DNA from 3 places in the Streptomyces sp. NPDC006798 genome. Region 3 is predicted to be linked to each of the others. Evidence: riboswitches for the same ligand, from Rfam matches in the RefSeq annotation. Region 3 holds a riboswitch; each other region holds the start of a gene.
What was found. Region 3 has a riboswitch for cobalamin ahead of ABZ714_RS16720 (CbtB domain-containing protein). Riboswitches for the same ligand answer to the same signal wherever they lie in the genome.

Region 1 (7,311 bases), on a different contig from region 3:
ACGATCTCCCGCTCCCGCAGGAAGGCCAGTACGTCCGGGTCGAACCGGAAGTTGGCCACCGCGTCCAGGACCCGTCCCGTGCCCGCGACGACCCCGTACCGCCGCCCCTCGGGGAGCCGCCGGGTGAAGACCTCGAAGACGGACCTGCGGTGGGCCGTGCCCGCCCGCAGCGCCGCCTGGAGCATGGTGAACTCGTACTGATCGGTGAAGAGGGCCGTGGAGGGTACATCGACCGGGAGCCCCAGGTCAGCGGTGTTCACGAGAGTCGACCTCACGCTTTCTGCGCCGTTCCCCGCCCGGGGCGGGGCGCGCCGTCGAACGCCCGTGGGAACCGGGCGATCCAGCCATGGCCAGATGCTACCCCACATTTCGTCACTCTGACGAAATGGGGAGCCGTTTATGCGCCCCGGCGCCCCGGGTGGCAGCATGGATCGGGTGAGTGTCGCTCCCACTGAGATCACGCGCCCCGAGTCGGCGGAGCAGAGTTCCGTCGTTCCCGAACCCGACGTGCCGTGGGTGACGCTCGTCCACAACGACCCCGTGAATCTGATGAGCTATGTCACCTACGTCTTCCAGGCGTATTTCGGCTACTCCAAGGACAAGGCCCGCAAGCTGATGCTCGACGTCCATCACAAGGGACGCGCAGTGGTCTCCAGCGGCAGCCGCGAGGAGATGGAGCGCGACGTGCAGGCGATGCACGGATACGGCCTCTGGGCGACCCTCACCCAGGACCGCGGCTGATGCCGGGACACTTCGAGCCGCTGCCCGGAGGCGGGGCCGCCGTCGCGCTCGACGACGTGGAGATCTCCATCCTGCGGTCCCTGGCGATCCAGCTGCTGGAGCTGATCGGGCCCGGCGACGAGCCGGTCGAGGGCGAGGACCCGCTGGCCGCGCTGTTCGCGGAGGGGCCGACGGAGCCGCCGTCCGACCCGGCGCTGGCCCGGCTCTTCCCCGACGCCTACCGGGGTCCCACCCCGGCGCCCCGCCCGCCCGGCGAACCGGGCCCCGGGATGACCGAGGAGGAGATCCGCGCGGCCTCCTCCGAGTTCCGCCGCTACACCGAGAACGATCTGCGCGCGGGCAAGCGGGCCAACGCGCTCGCCGTCGTCCGGGCCCTGGACGGGCTGGAGCCGGGCGGCGATTCCGCCGCCGTACTGAAACTGCCCCACGACCAGTGCCGCTACTGGCTGGGCGCCCTCAACGATCTGCGGCTGACCATCGGCACCCGGCTGGAGGTCTCGGACGAGGACGACGCGGGCGAGACGGGCCTCTACCGGCTGCCGGACGACGATCCGCGCAAGCCGATGGTGATGGCCTACCTCTGGCTGGGGGTCCTTCAGGAGACCCTGGTCGAGACGCTGCTGCCTTGAGCGTGCCGGGCGGCTGAGCGTGCCGGGCGGGCCGGTTCCGGTTCCGGCTCCTGCGGTCGCGGCCGCCCGGTTTCGTGCACCGTCCGGGGCCGGTCTTCCCCCGCCGCGAACATCCGCCTGGGCGCCCTCCGGCCCGCTCCCGTCCGTCCGTTCGGTTGTTCGCTCAACGGACGCTCAAATCCGAATAACGATCGCGTGACGCCCCCGAGGTGATTAGACCCTCGGAGAGGCTTTTGTCCGGTTCTATATGTGGGATACGGCACAAGAAGCCGGATCGATCTTTGTCGCAACCGTGATAGATCTTCACGACCGCCAGGGGCACCACCCATGCCCCTGGAGGCGCTTGAGCCGGCGGACCGCCGGTGGCACTCCATCCATATCCGGGGGGATCAGGAACTGATCCGCGGTTACCCGCCGAAAGGCGGGGCACGCGGATCGGCATGGAGAGAAGGGCGCAGCAGCTTATGACCTCGGTGCAGGTCGACGACAGCAAGGACGGGCCGGGCGGACCGGCCGGAGCCCCGGCGGCCACCGCCGAGGACCAGGGCTACCACCGGGCACTCGGGGCCCGGCAGATCCAGATGATCGCCATCGGCGGAGCCATCGGGACCGGTCTCTTCCTCGGGGCGGGCAAGGGCATCTCCAAGGCCGGGCCGAGCCTCATCCTCGCCTACGCCATCGCGGGCGTGGTCATCTTCTTCATCATGCGGGCCCTCGGCGAACTGCTGATGTACCGCCCGGTATCGGGTTCGTTCTCGGAGTACGCGCGCGAGTTCGTGGGCCCCTTCGCGGGCTTCGCCACCGGCTGGACGTACTGGCTGTTCTGGGTCGTCACCGGGATGACCGAGGTCACCGCGGCGGCCGAGTACATGACGTACTGGTTCGACATCCCGCAGTGGGTCTCGGCGCTCGGCTTCACGATCGTGCTCTATCTCGCCAATCTGATCTCGGTGAAGATCTTCGGCGAGCTGGAGTTCTGGTTCTCGATGATCAAGGTGACCGCCATCATCGGCATGATCCTGATCTGCGCCGGGATCATCACCCTCGGCTTCAGCGACGCCGGTGACACCGCCTCCTTCTCCCTGCTCTGGAGCGACGGCGGCTTCTTCCCCAAGGGCCTCGGCGGCACGCTGATGACCCTCCAGATCGTGATGTTCGCCTTCCTCGCGGTCGAGCTGGTCGGCGTCACCGCCGGAGAGTCGAAGGACCCGGAGAAGAACCTCCCCAAGGCCATCAACACCGTGCCGTGGCGGATCGCCGTCTTCTACGTCGGCGCCCTGATCATGATCCTCTCGGTGGTCTCCTGGACCAACTTCAAGCCGGGCGTCTCGCCGTTCGTGGCCGCGTTCGACCAGATGGGCCTCCAGATCGGTGCGGGCATCGTCAACTTCGTGGTGCTCACCGCGGCCCTGTCGTCCTGCAACTCCGGGATGTACTCCACCGGCCGGATGCTCCGCGACCTGGCGCTCAACAGCCAGGGGCCCAAGGTCTTCACCCGGCTGACCAAGCACGGCACCCCGCTGATCGGCACCACCTTCTCCGCCGGGCTGATGCTGATCGGCGTCTGGATCAACTACCAGTGGCCCGGCGACGCCTTCCACAAGATCGTCTCCTTCGCCACCATCTCCGGTATGTGGGCCTGGATCATGATCCTGGTCAGCCATATCCGCTACCGGGCCAAGGTCGCCCGCGGCGAGGTCGCCGAGTCCTCCTTCAAGGCCCCCGGCGCCCCGTGGACCAGCTGGTTCGCCCTGGCCTTCATCGGGCTGGTGATCGTGCTGATGGGGATCGACAAGGACGCCCGGATCTCGTTGTACGTGGCCCCGGTCTGGGCCCTGGTCCTGCTGGTCTCGTATCTCGTCCTGCGGTCCAAGAACCCGGAGGGCGCGGCCTTCGCCAAGCGCTGACCGCGAGCGCCGGTCATCCGAGCCGACCGCGCCGCTCCACCGGCCGCCCGACCGCACCGGTCACCGGCCGCCCGGCCCTCCGAGGGCAGGGCCCCCGAACGGCAGCGGGCGGGGAACTGCCTGCCTCCCCGCCCGGCTGTCCGAATCGCGAGACGGGCCGGTCCGTACCCCGGCACGGTACGGACCGGCCCTTCCGCCGTCCGGACGACCCCCGCTTATCCTGATCCGCATGCTGACCCTGACCCAGGACCTCTACGACCGGATCGTCGCGCATGCCAGGGCCGACCACCCCGACGAGGCGTGCGGCGTGGTCGCGGGCCCCGAGGGCAGCGACCGGCCGGAACGATTCATCCCGATGCTCAACGCGGCCCGCTCGCCCACGTTCTACGAGTTCGACTCCGGTGATCTGCTGAAGCTCTACCGCGAGATGGACGACAACGACGAGGAGCCGGTGATCGTCTACCACTCGCACACCGCGACCGAGGCGTACCCCTCCCGGACCGACATCACCTACGCCAACGAGCCCGGCGCGCACTACGTCCTGGTCTCCACGGCGGACACCGACGCGGCCGGACCGTTCCAGTTCCGGTCCTTCCGGATCGTCGACGGAGAGATCACGGAAGAAGAGGTCCGGGTCGTCGGGGCATACTGACCCGGCAGCTTCAATTCCATACGGGGCGGTGGGACCCAGGAAGCCGGTGCGAATCCGGCGCGGTCCCGCCACTGTTTACCGGTCGTTGACACGTGCCCTCGGGTGCCTGGCCACGGCTGTCAGCCAGGAACTGACCCATCGCCCTCTTCCACCACCCAGGGGACGCGGAAATCCCCGGAGGAGGCCGCCAGCATGTCCCGAAACATGTCCCGACCCGCGTCGGGGCGCCGTCCCGCCCGTCGCCGTACCCTCATAGCCGGTACGGCCGCCGCACTGCTCCCGATCGTCCTGACCGCCTGCGGCGGTTCGGACTCCGGTTCCGGTTCCGGCTCGGACAAGCCGGGGGCCGCGGCCGCCGGATTCCCCTACACCGTCGACAACTGCGGTGTGAAGACCACCTACAAGGCGCCCCCGAAGCGGGCCGTCACCATGAACCAGCACGTCACCGAGATCATGCTGGAGCTGGGCCTGGAGAAGTCCCTGGTCGGTACCGCCTATCTGGACGACCAGGTACTGCCCCGCTACGCGGCGGCGTACAAGTCGGTGCCGGTACTGGCGAAGGAGTACCCCTCCAAGGAGAAGCTCCTCGCCGCCGACCCGGACTTCGTCTACGGCGGCTACGCCAGCGCCTTCGAGGCCAAGGACGGCCGGACCCGCGACGAGCTGAAGAAGTCCGGTATCGACTCCCGGCTCAACCTGGAGTACTGCACCGAGAAGCGGACCAGCCTCGACGACGTCTACCGGGAGATCGAGGAGATCGGCCGGACCTTCGGCGTCCGCGACCGGGCCGAGAAGTGGATCGCCGCCTCCCGGGCGACGGTCGCGAAGACCGAGGCGGGACTGAAGAAGAGCAGTTCCGAGCCGGTGCCCGTGTTCGTCTACGACAGCGGCGACAAGACCGCGTTCACCGTCGGCGGCAAGGGCATCGGCAATGAGCTGATCGCCCGCGCGGGCGGCCGGAACGTCTTCGCCGACATCCCCAAGAGCTTCGGCGACGCGACCTGGGAGCAGGTCGTGGCCCGTAAGCCCGAGGTGATCGTGATCTACGACTACGGCGCCACCAGCCTCGAACAGAAGAAGCGGCGGCTGCTGGAGGACCCGGCGCTGAAGGACGTCCCGGCGATCAGGAACAAGAAGTTCGCCGTACTGCCGCTCTCGGACGCGGTCGTGGGCGTCCGCGCCCCGGACGCGATCGCCAAGCTGGCCCCCCAGCTCACCCGATGACGACCCCGACGGACGGCCGGCGGGCGGTGCCGGGCCCCGGGCCCGGCACCGGTCCCGGGCCCGGCGGGGCCGTTGCGAAGGACGCCGGGAGGCCCGGGGGTACCGAGGAGGCCGGTGACGAGCCGGGGCGCCGGATGGCGTTCCGTACGGGCGCCGCGGCGGTCGCCGGAGCCCCCGCCGGGACCGCCGCCGCACGGACCGCGCCGGGCACCCCCGGCACGCCCTCCCGGCTGCGGTTCGGGGCCGTCACGGCCGGGCTGCTGGCGGCCCTGGCCGCCGCCGTCCTCGCGGCCCTCGGCCTCGGTTCCGTACGCATCCCGACCGGTGAGGTCGTCGCGGCGCTGCTGCCGGGCGCCGAGCCCGGCCCGTTCCGCACGATCGTGCTGGACGTCCGGCTGCCGCGGGTGCTGCTCGGCATCGTCGTCGGCGCCGGGCTCGGCGTCGTCGGCGCGGTCCTCCAGGCCCTGGTCCGCAACCGGCTCGCCGACCCCTTCCTGCTCGGGATCTCCTCCGGGGCGTCCACCGGGGCGGTCGTCGTCCTGGTCCTCGGCATCGGCGCGACCACCGCCGTCGCCCTGCCCGCCGGTGCCTTCCTCGGTGCCTTCGCGGCCCTCGTCCTGGTCTACGGACTGGCCCGGCACGGCGGCTCGATGACCGGGACCCGGCTGGTCCTCGCCGGGGTCACCATCAGCTATGTCTTTACGGCGCTGACCACCCTCGTCCTGGTCGCCTCGTCCCGCCCCGAGCACTTCCGCGAGGCGCTGTACTGGTCGCTCGGCGGGCTCGGCAGCGCCCGCTGGGACACGGTCTGGCTGCCCGCCGCCGTGGTCGGCCTGCTGCTGCCGCTGCTGCTGGCCCTGGCCCGCCCGCTGGACCTGCTGCTGGTGGGGGAGGAGGGCGCGACCGTACTCGGCCTGGACGTCGCCCGGTTCCGGGCCGCCGTCTTCGTCCTGGTCTCCCTGGTCACCTCGGTCCTCGTCGCGGCCAGCGGCGCGGTCGGCTTCATCGGTCTGATGGTCCCGCACGCGGCCCGGCTGCTGGTCGGCGCCGCGCACCGGGCCCTGCTGCCGGTGGCCGCGCTGATCGGCGCGGTCGCGCTGGTCGTCGCCGACCTCGGGGCCCGTACCGTAGCCGCGCCGCAGGACATCCCGGTCGGGGTGCTGACGGCGCTGATCGGCGGCCCGCTGTTCCTGTGGCTGATGCGCCGCCGCCCGGTCGACGGCGCGGAAGGAGGCCGGACGTGAACCCGCCCGAGGTCCTGACGGCGACCACGACCGAGAGCCCGGCCACGATCGAGAAGGGGGCGGAGCCGCGCGCCGCCGCCGAACTGCGGGTCCGCGGTCTCTCGTACACCACCCCCGAGGGCCGAACCCTCCTCGACGGCGCCGACCTCGACCTCCGCCCCGGCGAGACCACCGGCCTCGTCGGCCCCAACGGCAGCGGCAAGACGACCCTGCTGCGCTGTGTCTACGGCACCCTGCGCCCCGGCGCCGGAACCATCACCGTCGAGGGCGCCGACCTGCTCGCCATGGGCCCCAAGGACCGGGCCCGGCGGGTCGCGACCGTACCCCAGGAGAACCGGCCCGAGTTCGAACTCACCGTCCGCGAGATCGTGCTGATGGGCCGGGTCCCGCACAAGCGCTTCTGGGAGCCCGACAGCGCCGCCGACGGCCGGGCGGCGGACGAGGCCATGGACCGGCTCGGCATCACCGAACTGGCCGGGCGGTCCTTCCCGTCCCTCTCCGGCGGCGAGCGGCAGCGCGCCCTGGTCGCCCGCGCCCTGCTCCAGGACCCGGCGCTGCTCGTCCTCGACGAGCCGACGAACCATCTCGACATCCGGTACCAGCTGGAGATCCTGGGCCTGGTCCGGGAGTTGGGCACCACCAACCTGCTCGCCCTGCACGATCTCAATCTGGCCGCGTACTACTGTGACCGGATCCATGTCCTGCACGACGGCCGGATCGTCGCCGCCGGGCCGCCCGCCGAGGTCCTCACGGCCGAACTGCTGGCCGAGGTGTACAAGGTCACGGCCGAGGTGACGGTCCACCCGAGGACGGGTGCGCCGACCATCACCTACCTCCCGCCGGGGCTTCCGTAGCACCCGCGCGACGGTCGCCGGACATCTGTCCGGCGGCCGTCCGCAGCGCTTCCGCAGGGC
Region 2 (7,311 bases), on a different contig from region 3:
AGGCCCTGAGCCTTGCGACAGGCCCGCAGCCGCGCCCCGACCCGGACCGGATCGCCGGACGGCGTCGGGTGCAGCGCTTTCATCGAAGACCTCGCGTCGTTCGTCCGATTTTCGGACGACTCTTGACAGAGTGGTCGCCCGAAGCAAACACTACCCGGAATGCAAGTTGCCTAATAAGCATTATTTGTTGTGTATAGGTAACTTCCCTTCCGCACCTCCGCACCAGATCCGAGGTTCCGATGACCGCCGTCGAACCCCCGAGGCCCCCGGTCGGCCCTCCGGACGCCAGTCTCAGCCCCCGCTACGCGGGGATCGCGACCTTCGCGCGACTGCCCCGCCTCGAAGACGTCCCACGGGCCGATATCGCCGTCGTCGGCGTGCCCTTCGACAGCGGGGTCAGCTACCGGCCCGGCGCCCGGTTCGGGCCCGCGCACATCCGCGAGGCGTCCCGGCTGCTGCGGCCGTACAACCCGGCACAGGACGTGGAGCCCTTCGCCGCCCAGCAGATCGCCGACGCGGGCGACATCTCCGCCAATCCGTTCAGCCTCGACGAGGCCGTCGCCCAGATCGAGCGGGCCGCGACCGAACTGACCGCGGACGGCACCCGGCTGCTGACCCTCGGCGGCGACCACACCATCGCCCTGCCGCTGCTGCGCGCGGTCGCGCGGCACCACGGCCCGGTGGCGGTCCTCCACTTCGACGCCCACCTGGACACCTGGGACACGTACTTCGGCGCCCCCGTCACCCACGGCACCCCCTTCCGGCGGGCGTCCGAGGAGGGGCTGATCGACCGGACCGCCAGCCTGCACGTGGGCACCCGCGGCCCGCTGTACTCGCGTCAGGACCTGCGGGACGACGAACGCCTCGGCTTCGCCGTGATCTCCAGCCCGGAGATCGAGGCGGAGGGCCTGCCCCGGGCGATCGAGCGGATGCTCGCCCGCCTCGGCGACCGGCCCGTCTATCTCTCCGTCGACATCGATGTCCTCGACCCGGCGCACGCCCCCGGCACCGGGACCCCCGAGGCGGGCGGACTGACCAGCCGCGAACTGCTCGCGATGATCCGCGCCCTGCGCGCCACCCGACTGGTCGGCGCCGATGTGGTCGAGGTGTCCCCCGCCTACGACCACGCCCAGCTCACGGCCGTCGCCGCCGCCCACACCGGCTACGAGATCCTCTCGGCGATGACGCCGGACCACCTGCCCCGCCCGGCCGACCGGCCGCACGAGCGTTAGGGGAAGGCCATGACCTTCTCGGACACCGCGACCCAGCGCGACTCCGCCATCGAACAGCACTCCATCGACTATGTGCCCTCGTCAGAGCGGCACGGCAAGGTCTGGCACCAGGGGCCGTTCTGGTTCACCGGCAACTTCGTCCTGCCGACGATGGTCGCCGGGTTCGTCGGCGCCTCCATGGGGCTGAGCGTCTGGTACAGCGTGCTGGCCATCGTGCTCGGCGTCGGCGCCGGAACGTTCTTCATGGCCTTCCACGCCAACCAGGGGCCCCGGATGGGGCTGCCCCAGATGATCCAGTCCCGGGCGCAGTTCGGCAGCCGGGGCTCGACCGTGCCGTTCGCGGCGACCGTCTTCGTCTATGTGGGCTTCCTGGTCTTCGACACGGTCCTCGCCGAGCAGGGCCTCGGGCTGCTGCTGCCGGGTGGCGAGTACTTCTGGTACCCGGTCCTGATCGCGGTCTCCATCGTGATCGCCGTCGTCGGCCACGACCTGCTCCACTTCGTCCAGCGCTGGCTGACGTATCTGCTGGTCGTGGTGTTCGCGGTACTGACCGTGGTGGCGATCGTCCACTTCGGCGGCGAGCCGACCCCGGCCGACGTCCCCGCGGCGACCGCGGGCTGGGACCTGACCGCGTTCCTGGTGCAGTTCTCCCTGGCCGCCGGATACAACATCAGCTACTCGGTCTACGTCTCCGACTACACCCGCTACCTCCCGGCGAAGGTGCCCGCGAAGAAGCTGATCACCGCGGTCTACGCGGGCGCCGCGTTCTCCGCCGTCTGGCTGATGTCGCTCGGCGCGATCCTCGCCAGCTATCTGCCGGACCCCGACCCCATCATCGCCCTGCGCGAGGTCGGCGATCTGCTCTTCCCGGGCTTCGGTCTGATCGTCGTCCTGGCCTCGGTGCTGGCCCTGATCTCCATCATGGGCGTCAACGCCTACGGCGCGATGCTCACCGGCGCCAGCGCGCTGGACGGCTTCCGCAAGGTGCGGCCCACCGTACGGCTGCGGATCGTCGGTCTCGTCGTGGTCGGGATCGTGTCGCTGGTGGTCGCCCTGCTGATCCCGGACGACTACATCGGCAGCTTCAACAACTTCGTCCTGATGATGCTGTACTTCCTGGTCCCGTGGACCGCGGTGAACCTGGTCGACTTCTACTTCGTCCGCCGGGGCAAGTACGCCATCGCCGAGATCCTCAAGCCGGACGGCATCTACGGCCGCTGGGCCTGGCGCGGGGTCGCCGCGTACATCATCGGCTTCATCGCGATGGTCCCCTTCTTCTCCACCAGCTTCTACGTCGGCCCGGTCGCGGACGCCCTCGGCGGCGCGGACTTCTCCTTCGTCGTCGGGCTGACCGTCTCCGGCGTGCTGTATCTGCTGTTCTCCCGGAACCTGGATCATGAGGCGGAGGCCGCCGCCCGCGCGGCGAGCGAGATCGAGCTGGAGGGAGCCGCCCGATGAGCGTGCCCGCACACCGCCCCGCCGACACCACCGGTACCGGCAGCGCCGGAGCCACCGCGAACTCCGGGAGCACGGCCGGAGAGACCGGGACCGGGACCAGCGGCCCCGGGGCGGCGTCCGGCGCGGCCGGGGACACGGTCACGGTCGCCGTCTGCCAGATCGCGCCGCAGGTCGGCGACCCCGAGGGGAACCGGCGGCGGATCCGTACCGCGATCGAAGCGGCGGCGGAGCGCGGCGCGCGTGTCGTGGTCCTGCCCGAGCTGGCGAATACCGGCTATGTCTTCACCGGCCCGGACGAACTGCGGTCCGTCGCGGAGCCGGCGGACGGCACCACGATCCGGGAGTGGGAGGCCCTGGCCGCCCGGCACGACCTGGTCGTCGTCGGCGGCTTCGCGGAGCGCGGCGAGCACGGAGCGGTCCACAACTCCGCCGCCCTCGTCGACCGGACCGGGCTGCGCGCCACGTACCGCAAGGCGCATCTGTGGAACGGCGAGAAGACCTGGGGCTTCACCCCCGGGGACGGGCCGCCGCCGGTCGTCGACACGCCGTACGGCCGGATCGGGTTCATGGTCTGCTACGACCTGGAGTTCCCCGAGTGGGTCCGGCTGGCGGCGCTCGACGGAGCCGAACTGCTCTGCGGCCCGGTCAACTGGCCGCTGTACCCGAGGCCGGACGGCGAGCGGCCGGGTGAGATCGTCCGCGTCCAGGCCGACGCCGCGGTCAACCGGATGTTCGTCGCCGTAGCCGACCGGACCGGCACCGAACGAGGCCAGGACTGGCTGGGCGGCAGTGCGATCGTCGACGCCGACGGCTACCCCGTGACCCCGCTGCGCCTGGGCGAGGAGGCGGTCCTCACAGCGGCCCTCCCCCTCGCCGACGCCAGGGACAAGGCCATCAGCGAACTGAACGACGTCCACGCGGACCGGCGCCCGGCGCTGTACGGACGTACCCGGGAGGAGCCGTCATGACCACCACCGTCGCCGTCGTCCAGCAGCCGCCCGCCCTGCTCGATCTGGAAGAGTCGCTGCGGCGCGCCGCGGCCTACGTCGCCGAGGGCGCGCGGGCGGGCGCCGATCTCGTGGTCTTCCCCGAGACCTGGCTGACCTGCTACCCGGCCTGGGTGTTCGGCCTCGCGGGGTGGCGGGACGCCGAGGCCCGACGCTGGTACGCCCGGCTGCTGGAGCAGAGCCCGGTTCTCGACCCCGGGGGCGACGACGCCCTCGCCCCGGTCCGGGCCGCGGCCCGGGAGCACGGGGTGACGGTGGTCCTCGGCCTCAACGAGCGGGCCGCGCCCGCCTCCGGCTCCCTCTACAACTCCCTGCTGACGATCGGCCCGGACGGCGGCACCCTCAATGTGCACCGCAAGCTGACGCCCACCCACACCGAGCGGATCGTCTGGGCGCCCGGGGACGGGGCGGGGCTGCGGGTCGTCGACACCCCGGCGGGCCGGGTGGGGTCGCTGGTCTGCTGGGAGCACTTCCATCCGCTGGCCCGGCACTCCCTGCACGCACAGCACGAGGAGATCCATGTCGCGGCCTGGCCCGACATGCCGGAGAGCCATGTGATCGCGGCCCGCTCGTACGCGCTGGAGGGCCGCTGCTTCGTGGTCTCGGCCGGACTCGTGCTCTCCACCGACGACGTCCCCGCCGATCTGCTCCCCGCCTACCGGGCCGGGGTCGGCCCGGACGCGCCCGAGGACGGTCTGCTCTTCACCGGGGGTTCGAGCGTCGCGGGCCCGGACGGCTCCTGGGTGATGGCACCGGTCTACGGCGAGGCGCGGCTGCTCACGGCGACCCTGGACACCGCCGGGCGGTACGGGGAGACCCTGGACCTCGATGTCGCGGGCCACTACGGCCGCCCCGACGTCTTCTCCCTCTCCGTCGACCGGACCCGGCGCGACAGCGGGGTCGACTTCACGGACTGAGGGCGCCCGGGCCCCGGGTCGTAGGGATCACGAGGAGGGGTGAGGTCCGGCAGCCGGACCTCACCTGACAGTGCGCCCGGCGGCACCGTAAGCTGACCGGCGCAGCTGGTTCGCCCCGTCAGCCGGACGGGAGCGTCGTAAGAGGGAACCCGGTGGGAATCCGGGACTGCCCCGCAGCGGTGAGCGGGAACGACCGCCGTCATACGCACTGGGCCCGGCCGGGTCTGGGAAGCGACGGCCAGTAGGTGTCCGCCGGAGGTCCGGTGGATGTGCCCGCGAGTCCGAAGACCTGCCCGTTGCCCGCACGCGGACGATTCCGCGCGCGGACATCCCGGTGACCTCGTGGGCGGGTCGGCGTACGGACCAGCGGTGATCCGCGCCTCACGGCGCGTCGGCAGCGCCGGTACGTCACTCCTTCGCACCCTCGTCCCGTCGCCGGGATCTCAGGGATTCATCTCGTGAAGGAGATCTCCGTGACATCGAAGTCCGCAGCCGCGGCGGCCCGGGCCACCGTGTACGGCTACCCCCGGCAGGGGCGGAACCGGGAGCTGAAGAAGGCGGTCGAGGGCTACTGGAAGGGCCGGACCACCGCCGACGCCCTCCGTGCCACCGCCGCCGAACTGCGCGCCGCCAACTGGCGCGAACTCGCCGAAGCCGGTATCGACGAGGTCCCCACCGGTGACTTCTCGTACTACGACCACGTTCTCGACACCACCGTGATGGTGGGCGCGATCCCGGCCCGGCACCGTACCGCCTTCGCGGACGACCCGCTCGACGGCTACTTCGCCATGGCCCGCGGCACCCAGGACGTGGCGCCGCTGGAGATGACCAAGTGGTTCGACACCAACTACCACTATCTGGTGCCGGAGCTGGGACCCGACACGGTGTTCGCCGCCGACTCCGGCCGGCAGGTCGCGGAGCTGACCGAGGCACTGGCCCTCGGTCTGACGGCCCGCCCGGTGCTGGTCGGCCCGGTGACCTATCTGCTGCTCGCCAAGCCCGCGCCGGGGGTGGCCGGGAACTTCGATCCGCTGACCCTGCTGGACCGGCTGCTCCCCGTCTACGCGGAGGTCCTGGCCGACCTCAGGGCGGCGGGCGCCGACTGGGTGCAGCTGGACGAGCCCGCCCTCGTCCAGGACCGCACCCCGGCCGAACTCAACGCCGTCGCCCGCGCCTACCGCGACCTCGGCGCCCTGACGGACCGTCCGAAACTGCTGGTCGCCTCCTACTTCGACCGGCTCGGCCGGGCCCTGCCCGTACTCGCGGCGTCGCCGGTCGAAGGGCTCGCCCTCGACTTCACCGAGCACGCGGGCGCCCAGTTGGGCGAGCTGGCCGCCGTCGGCGGACTGCCCGGGAAGCGCCTGGTCGCCGGTGTGGTCAACGGCCGCAATATCTGGATCAACGATCTGGCGAAGTCGCTGGCCACCCTGGGCACCCTGCTCGGCCTGGCCGACCGGGTCGACGTCGCCGCCTCCTCGTCCCTGCTGCACGTCCCGCTGGACGCGGCCCTCGAACGCGATATCGACCCGCAGGTCCTGCGCTGGCTCGCGTTCGCCCGGCAGAAGACGGCCGAGATCGTCACCCTCGCCAAGGGCCTGAGCCGGGGCACCGACACCATCGCGGGCGAGCTGGCGGCGAACCGGGCCGCGCTGGCCTCCCGCGCGAACTCCCCCATCACCCGCGACCCGGCCGTCCGCGCCCGTACCGCGGCGGTGACCGAGGCGGACACCCGCCGCTCCCGGCCCTACGGCGAACGGACCGTCGCCCAGCGCACCCGGCTCGGCCTGCCGCCACTGCCGACCACCACCATCGGCTCCTTCCCGCAGACGGACGAACTGCGGACGGCCCGTGCCGATCTGCGCGCCGGACGGCTCGACACCGCGGCCTACGAGGTACGGATCAAGGCCGAGATCGCCGAGGTCGTCGCCTTCCAGGAGAAGACCGGTATCGACGTACTGGTCCACGGCGAACCCGAACGCAACGACATGGTCCAGTACTTCGCCGAACAGCTCACCGGCTATCTCGCCACCCGGCACGGCTGGGTCCAGTCCTACGGCACCCGCTACGTCCGCCCGCCGGTCCTCGCCGGGGACATCTCCCGCCCGGCACCGATGACCGTCCGCTGGACCTCCTACGCGCAGTCCCTCACCGACCGCCCCGTCAAGGGCATGCTCACCGGCCCCGTCACCATGCTGGCCTGGTCCTTCGTCCGCGACGACCAGCCCCTCGCGGACACCGCCCGCCAGGTCGCCCTCGCCCTGCGCGACGAGGTGGACGACCTGGAGGCGGCCGGAACCGCCGTCATCCAGGTCGACGAACCCGCCCTCCGCGAAACCCTCCCCCTGCGCTCCGCCGACCACGCCGACTACCTGGCCTGGGCGACGCAGGCGTTCCGCCTGTCGACGTCCGGCGCAGCGCCGGGCACCCAGATCCACACCCATATGTGCTACGCCGAGTTCGGCGACATCGTCCAGGCCATCGACGACCTCGACGCCGACGTGATCAGCCTGGAGGCCGCCCGCTCCCATATGCAGGTCGCCCATGAACTCGCCGCCCACGGCTACCCCCGCGAAGCCGGCCCCGGCGTCTGGGACATCCACTCCCCCCGCGTCCCCTCCCCCGAGGAGGCGGCCCGACTGCTGCGTACGGCCCTGAAGGCCATCCCGTCCGAACGCCTCTGGGTCAACCCCGACTGCG
Region 3 (7,311 bases):
CCGTACCCAGGCCCACCGGCCCCGTGGTGGCCCAGGGCCCCGGGCCCGTCGAACCGGGTCCCGAGTCGCCGCGCCCCGATATCACCACCGCCGACGAGCCGGGGGCCGCGCCGCCCGCCCGGCCGGTGGCGCTGGTGACGCTCGGGGACGGCTTCCTCGCCGGGGAAGGGGCCCGCTGGGCCGGGAACGCGGAAGGGCTCGGCGGCGACGGCGGCGTTCCGGCCGCGCTGCGCGATGCCACGGACCGGACCAGGACGACGGCCGGGGCCTCCGGAGCCGTACCGCGCCGGGTCTATACCGACGACTGCCGCCGCTCCGATGTCCTCACCCTCACCACGGACACCGTCCGCCACCACAACATCGCCTGTTCGACCGCCGGGGCCGAGGCGCCGTCCCGGGCCGTACGGAGCCACGAGGCGCAGCTCGAACAGTTGCGGAAGCTGGCCGCCCGGTACGACGTACGGACCGTCGTCGTCTCGATCGGCGGCGACGACGTCCGTCTGACGGACACCATGAAGGCCTGCGCCGCGGCCTGGCGCGACCGTACCGACTGCTCGACCGACCGGCGGATCACCGGCCCGGCGGCCGAGCGCGTCGCGGCGGTCGGGGAGAAGGTGGCGGCGGCCGTCGCGTCGGTGCGCGCGGCGGTCGAGGGCACCGGTTCGATGCCACGGGTCGTCGTCCAGTCGTATCCGCTGCCGCTGGCCTCGGGGGAGCCGGGCGCGACGACCCGGCTCGACGAGAACGGCCGGGACCGCTGGGGCGTCGCGGGCTGCCCCTTCTACGACCGCGATCTGCGCTGGCTCGCCACCGGGGTCGGCGGCGCGCTCAACGACCGGATCAGGGCCGCCGCCCGCCGCTCCGGCGCCGACTTCGTGGACGTCGGGGGGCTGCTCGAAGGCCATCAGGTCTGCGGCGGGCAGGCGTCGCGGACCGCTTTCGCCGCCGACGGGACGATCGCCGCGCCCGGTGCCGAACGGGCGGAGTGGGCGCGGTACGTCCCCCGGACGGCGGCCGAACCGCCCGCCGACGAGGCCCGGGAGGTCCTGTACCCCAACTACTACGGGCAGCGCGCGTTGAAGCGGTGCCTGGGGGAGGTAGTGGCACGGCTGGCGGCCGTGCCGGGGGCCGCGCCCGTCGAGGCGGTCTGCCGGGGCACGGCCGGGACCGCGCCGGAGGAGATCGCCGTGACGTTCCCGGCCACGACCGGCTGACACGGGTACGCGGCCACGTGGGCAGACGGCACCTGTGCCCCGCCGGAGATCCGGCGGGGCACAGGTATGCGCGCGGCGCCTCGGGACACCAGGTGTGTCGTCCCGTGACCGTCAGCCGGCCGCCGTCACCGCCCCCGTCGCGGCCGGGCGGGCCGCCCGCGCCTTCGCCGGGGTCAGCAGCCGCTCCGCCAACTCCCCGAAGACCAGGCCGAACACCGTCCACAGCGTGGCCTGTACGGCGAGCGTCGCCAGCCGGAACTCCCACAGCACAGCGGCCGGGAACCCCTTCGGCACCTCGTCGAACGACGGCAGGAAGGCATAGGCGAGCCCCACGGCCAGTACCAGCCCCGCCGCCGCGATCACCGCCGCGTACCAGGCGCCGGTACGGGGCGCCAGCCGGCGGCCGGCGATCACCGCCCCCACCGTGAGCGCCACGCCCAGTACCACCATGAGGAAGTAGAGGACCGTCCGCTGCCCGATGGTGTCGGGATCGCCGACGGCGGGCGGATTCGGCGGGTACTTCAGAAACGGCACGACATAGACGCTCAGCAGTAGGCCGACCGCCACCAGCAGGGCCGTGGCGCGCGGCCCGAAGCGGCCGGAGCGGCCGAGCGCCACACAGTAGGCGAGCGCCGCGATCCCGCCGACGGCGACCCCGAAGACGAGGACGCCGGTGGCGAGTCCGGCGGTCGACTGCACGGCCCGGCTGACGAGTTCCTCGCCGCCGTGGTCATGGGCGTCCGCCTCCTCGAACGCGATGGCCGCGTCGACCGGGCCCTCGCCCAGGAAGTACGCGACGGCCAGGGCGCACACCCCGGCGATCAGGCCCGCCAGCATGCCCCGGACCAGCAGTGCCCGGACGGTCCCCGAGCCGGTGGGCGCGGGAGTGTGCTGCTCGGTGTCGGTGTCGGTGATGGTGTTGCTGTGGGTGTTGATGTCCGTCGGGTTCATCCGCCGTCTCTCTCCCGTACCGGGGTTCAGTGGCACGGGAAGCCGAGCAGATGACGGCCGTCGTGGACCCACTCGTGGACGCTCTCGCCGGAGACCAGGGCGACCGCGCCCTGCTCGGCGCCGACGAAGTAGAGCAGGATCAGGGCCAGAATTCCGGTGAAGAGCGCCCAGGGGGCGATCTCCCGGAGGGAGAGGGGAGCGACGGCGACCGGCGTGCGGGCCGGTGCGGGGGTGAGCGGAGCGGCGGGTACGGCCGACTGGGCCATGACAACCTCCAGGGGGAACAACGCGTCCCGTTCGTGGTGCCTAGAGACGAGGACGCCGGGTCTGACTTCCCGCCGGGGAGACGGGTTCACAGTGGCGCGACCGTGCCGGATTTGCACCGGACTTCCATCACATCCTCGTCATGTCCACGCGACCGTACCGCGCCCGAACCCCCGCCGCCATGGCGCGTATTCGACTACCCCGGGCCGGATCCCGCGCCCGGGGCCGAAGATGGGACGGACGGCCACAGGAGCGGCCGGAGGGGACGGTGGTGTGGTGGTACGGGTCACCTTGCTGACGGCGGCGGCGACCGCGGCGGTCCGCGCCGCCCGGTTCGACCCGGGCGAGGGCTTGGACGAGCCGGGCCGGGCCGCCGCACGCGCCGCCGCCGACCGGGTACCGCGCGGCGGACGGACCGTCCTCACCGCCCCCTCCGCCCGCTGCCGGGAGACCTGCGCCGAACTCGGCCTCGGCCCCGGGCCCCGGATCGAGCCCGCCGTCGCCGACTGGGACCTGGGGCGCTGGCGGGGGCGAGGACTGGACGAGACGGCCCGTACGGAACCGGACGCGATGGCCGACTGGCTCGGCGACCCCGCGTCGGCCCCGCACGGCGGCGAATCGCTGCTCGACCTCCGCGCCCGGGTCGGCGGCTGGCTGGACGGCCTCGCCCACGGCCCCGCCGGGCGCCGGGTACTCGCCGTCGCCGAAGCGGCCGTCGTCCGCGTGGCCGTACTGCACGCACTGGCACTGCCCCCGGAGACGTTCTGGCGGCTGGACGTACCCCCGCTGAGCCGGACCGACCTGTCGGGCGACGGCCGCCGCTGGAATCTGCGCCTGGGTACGCGCCTTGAGGGACGGGACGCGGGGCCGTGACGCCGCTCCGGCCGCCCTTCCCTTCCGGGGCCGGGGGCTCCGCCCGGGGGCGACGGGCCGCCCGCAAACCCGTGGCCCGGCGGTGCCGTACCCGTCTACGCTGCGCCGCGTGAACCCACCCACCGGTCCGACCGGCCGTCCCGCCGCCGTTCTCCCCGAGTTGTACGTCGCCGTGGACGTCGAGGCCGACGGTCCCATCCCGGGGCCGTACAGCATGCTCTCCCTCGGCATGTCCGTCGCGGGCCGCCCCGACCTGGCCTTCTACACCGAACTGCGGCCCATCTCCGACGAAGTCGTCCCCGAGGCCCTCGCCGTCTCCGGGCTCGACCGCGACCGGCTGCTCCGCGAGGCACCCGCGCCCGAGGCGGCGATGGCCCGGGCGGCCCGCTGGGTGGACGGGCTGCGGAGGATCGGCCGCCCGGTCTTCCTCGCCGCGCCCGCCGTCTGGGACGGCATGTTCGTCCACTGGTACTTCGTCCGCTTCACCGGCGCGAGCCCCTTCGGCGCCACCGGCGCCGGAATCGACCTCCGCAGCTACTGGATGGGTCTGACGGGCGCCGAATGGCGCCGCTCCCACAAGAGCACCATCAAGGCGGCGACCGGGCTGAAGGGACTCCCGCACACCCACCACGCGGGCGAGGACGCGGCCGAGCTGGCCGCCGTCTTCGACGCCGTACTCGAGCGGTACGCCCCCGGGCCCGGCGAGCGGCCCCGCCGGGGCGGCGACCCGCGTCGGGGCTCCCCGGACGGCGCCGCGTAACGTCGGCGGGGATCCGTACACCGGCGAGGAGAGCTGACGTTTGACCGAGGAGGAGTTCACGGACTTCTACACCCGCTCCGTGCACCGGCTCACCGGCCACCTGTACGTCATGACCGGCGACTTCCACGAGGCGCAGGACGTGGTGCAGGAGGCGTTCGTCCGGGCCTGGGGGCACCGGCGGCGGCTGGCCGAGGACCTGGGGCCCGAGGCGTGGGTGAGGACCGTGGCATGGCGGCTCGCCGTCAGCCGGTGGCGGCGGGTCGTCCGGGGGCAGCGGGCCTGGCGGCGGCGCGGCGACCCCGCCGTCAGCGACGGCCCCGGGCCGGGCGCCGTCGATCTCGAACGGGCGCTGCGGGGGATGCCCGCGCGGCAGCGGCAGTGCGCGGCGCTCTACTACGTCTGCGATCTGCCCGTGGACCGGATAGCCGCCGAGACCCGGCTCTCCACCGGGACCGTGAAGACCCACCTCTCCCGGGCGCGGGCCAGACTCGCCGGACTGCTCGACGACCATCCTGCACGGACGACGGACGGGGGATCGCCGTGACGACCGACCACGACGAACTGGTGGCGGACCGGCTGCGGACGGCGGCCGCCCGGGCCGCCGGACGGGTACGGCCCGCCGAAGCGGCCGTCATCACCGACCGGGCCAGGGCCAGAACGCGACGGCGCAGGGCGGCGGGGGCGGGGCTGCTCTGCGTGGCGGTGACGGTGGTGGCGCTGCTCGTGGTCCGGCCGGACGCGGCACCCGGCCCTGGCCCGGGCCCGGTGGACCCCGCGGACGCCTCGACGGCCCCGATGGCGACGGCCTCCCCGACGCCCTCGCGCCCGTCCCCCTCGGCCACGATGCCGCACCCGTCGCCCTGACGCGGGGCGCTGCGTTCTCGGGGGTGGGGCACCCCCAGCGCCTCGGCCCTCCGGGCGCGGCCTTTTGCGCCAAATGCCCTGCTGGGCGGGTGTCGTCCGGCGACCGTGCGCCGTCCGTGGCTGGTCTCGCAGTTCCCCGAGCCCCTAGGTTGCCCTCCTCAACGTCCTTGTAAAGAGGCGAGCCTCCTCCCCAAGGGCAGTGCCCCTTTTTCCAGGGCCGGTGCAGAGGGAGAGTATTCAGGGGCGCGGGGAACTGCGCGGCCAGCCCAGGGCGGCGCGCGGTCGCCCGACTACCTTCGCCCGGCTGGGTGGGTGGCGTGGGCCTCACCCGGAGGGCCGAGGCGCTGGGGGTCCCCCCATTGCCGAAGGCATAGGGGGCGGAACTGCGCGACAAGCCCACGACGGCGCACGGTCGCCCGACAACACCCGCCCAGCAGGGCAATCGGAGCAAAGGGCCTCGCCAGGAGCGCGGCGCGGTTCGTGAGGTGCGTCACAGCGTGTCAACCGCGTAGGGGCGAACGTACGTATGCGTGTCGAGTAATCGACCGTACGAACCGTACGAGGAGCCCGATGGCCGACCAGTCCCTGACCGACGACCGCCCGACCGCCGGGCCGTGGATGCCCGCGCCTCGCGGCGGCCCCGGGGAGACGGGGAACGCGGGGGAGCCGGCGGGGTGGCAGCGTGCCACCGCCGTGGTCGGGGTGTACGCCGTGAGCGTCGCCGTCCATCTCGTCGTACTCACCGCGATGCTGCCGCCGGGCTGGTCGCTGCGGGACCGGCTGCTCTCCTGGGACGCCGCCCTCTACGTCGACATAGCCACCGACGGCTATCCGTCCGGATTCCACTACCGGGACGACGGCGAGCTGACCGGCAACAATCTGGCCTTCTTCCCGCTGTTCCCGCTCCTGGTACGGGCCGCGCACCGGCTCACCGGGCTCGACGCGGGCGGGGTCGCGATCGCCCTGGCGCATCTCTGTCTGCTCGGCGCGATGTTCGCCGTACACGGCCTGCTGTACCGGTTGTACGACGAGCGGACCGCCCTCGCCGGGATCGCGCTGCTCGCCGGGGCGCAGCCGATGGCGATCACCTTCCAGATGGCGTACAGCGAGTCGCTCTTCCTCGCCCTGGCCGCCGCCGCGCTGCTCGCCGCGCACCGGGAAGCCTGGCTGACGGCCGGGTTCCTGGGGCTGCTGACGGGGCTGACCCGGCCGGCTGCCTTCGCGCTCGCGGTGGCGCTGGCGGTCGCCGCCGTGATGGCCGTACGGGCGGACGGGCGGCTCGGCCGGCGCCGGGTCGCCGGGGTGGTGCTGGCGTGTTCGGGGACGCCGCTGTATCTGCTCTGGGTGGGGGAGCGGCTGGGGCAGCTCGACGCCTGGTTCGTGATCCAGGAGGCCGGGTGGGGGACCCGCTGGGACAACGGCGCCGCGTTCTTCTCGTTTCTGGCGGAGACCGCCGGGCGGGCCGAGGGCTGGGTGCCGGTGAGTACCGCCGTCCTGCTGGTGGCGGCCGTCTGCGTCACGGTGCCGGCCTGGCGGCGGGGCACCTGGCCGCCGCTGCTGGTGTACGGGACGGTGATGGTGGTGCTGACCCTGGCGCAGAGCAACTACTACCACTCCAAGCTGCGGCTGCTGGTGCCCGCCGTGATCTTCCTGGTGCCGGTCGCGGTGGCGCTGGGGCGGGCGAGGACGCGTACCGCCGTGGCCGTACTCGCCGTCGCGACTCTCGTCGGCAGTTGGTACGGCGCCCATATGCTCACCGTCTGGCGGTACGCCATCTGACCGCCGGGCCCGGCGCCGGATGCCCCGGTCAGCTCTCCAGCGGCGTCACCGACAGATCGTCCCCGAGCGCCGTCGCGATCTCCGCCACCCGGGAGTGGTCGGCCAGCCCCCGGGTCAGATAGGCCACGCCGTGGCCGCGTTCGGCGGACCACCAGCCCGCCGAGCCCCCGATACCCCCCTTGGCGATCTTCGTACGGTCCCGGAGGAGTCCCAGCGTCCAGGTCAGTTCGGTGCCGAAGACCTCGTCGTGGCCGGTCGCCTGGGGCGCCAGGAACTCCCGGTGGACCCCGGGTCCGAGCAGCTTCGCCACCGGTCCGGCCGGGTCGGTGAGCCCGCCGAAGAACCGGGCGGCCGACGAGGCGCTGGTGTGGAGATTGACCGCGCCGAAGACCGACCGCCGCCACCGGGCCGAGTTGACCGTGGCCGGCTCCAGCGGGCCCGCCGGGATCCCCAGCCAGGGCGCGGACGGCAGCTGCTCCGCCCAGCCGGGGGCCGCGTACTCCAGCTCGGCCACCCGGCCCAGCTCCCCTTCCGGCACTCCGAACCAGGCGTCCAGGCCGAGCGCCGGGCGGACGACCCCGTTGAACATCTCGCCCAGGGTCGTAC

Region 1: another riboswitch for cobalamin. It lies ahead of ABZ714_RS06845 (ABC transporter substrate-binding protein); the one in region 3 lies ahead of ABZ714_RS16720 (CbtB domain-containing protein).
Region 2: another riboswitch for cobalamin. It lies ahead of metE (5-methyltetrahydropteroyltriglutamate--homocysteine S-methyltransferase); the one in region 3 lies ahead of ABZ714_RS16720 (CbtB domain-containing protein).

Annotation. Positions count from the first base shown of each region.
Region 1 covers NZ_JBEYIS010000007.1:123,259-130,569, forward strand. The annotation lists gene ABZ714_RS06820 (nicotinate phosphoribosyltransferase) at 1-260, opposite strand, end outside; gene clpS (ATP-dependent Clp protease adapter ClpS) at 427-741, shown strand; gene ABZ714_RS06830 (DUF2017 domain-containing protein) at 741-1,370, shown strand; gene ABZ714_RS06835 (amino acid permease) at 1,835-3,277, shown strand; gene ABZ714_RS06840 (M67 family metallopeptidase) at 3,507-3,929, shown strand; cobalamin riboswitch at 3,935-4,083, shown strand; gene ABZ714_RS06845 (ABC transporter substrate-binding protein) at 4,134-5,153, shown strand; gene ABZ714_RS06850 (iron ABC transporter permease) at 5,150-6,397, shown strand; gene ABZ714_RS06855 (ABC transporter ATP-binding protein) at 6,481-7,251, shown strand.
Region 2 covers NZ_JBEYIS010000003.1:116,284-123,594, reverse strand. The annotation lists gene ABZ714_RS02885 (helix-turn-helix domain-containing protein) at 1-83, opposite strand, end outside; gene speB (agmatinase) at 240-1,232, shown strand; gene ABZ714_RS02875 (cytosine permease) at 1,242-2,690, shown strand; gene ABZ714_RS02870 (nitrilase-related carbon-nitrogen hydrolase) at 2,687-3,658, shown strand; gene ABZ714_RS02865 (carbon-nitrogen hydrolase family protein) at 3,655-4,614, shown strand; cobalamin riboswitch at 4,753-4,905, shown strand; gene metE (5-methyltetrahydropteroyltriglutamate--homocysteine S-methyltransferase) at 5,088-7,311, shown strand, end outside.
Region 3 covers NZ_JBEYIS010000021.1:71,996-79,306, forward strand. The annotation lists gene ABZ714_RS16710 (hypothetical protein) at 1-1,214, shown strand, start outside; gene ABZ714_RS16715 (CbtA family protein) at 1,326-2,165, opposite strand; gene ABZ714_RS16720 (CbtB domain-containing protein) at 2,192-2,431, opposite strand; adenosylcobalamin (AdoCbl) riboswitch at 2,442-2,583, opposite strand; gene ABZ714_RS16725 (histidine phosphatase family protein) at 2,703-3,302, shown strand; gene ABZ714_RS16730 (exonuclease) at 3,412-4,062, shown strand; gene ABZ714_RS16735 (SigE family RNA polymerase sigma factor) at 4,103-4,606, shown strand; gene ABZ714_RS16740 (hypothetical protein) at 4,603-4,926, shown strand; gene ABZ714_RS16745 (hypothetical protein) at 5,497-6,705, shown strand; gene ABZ714_RS16750 (serine hydrolase domain-containing protein) at 6,734-7,311, opposite strand, start outside.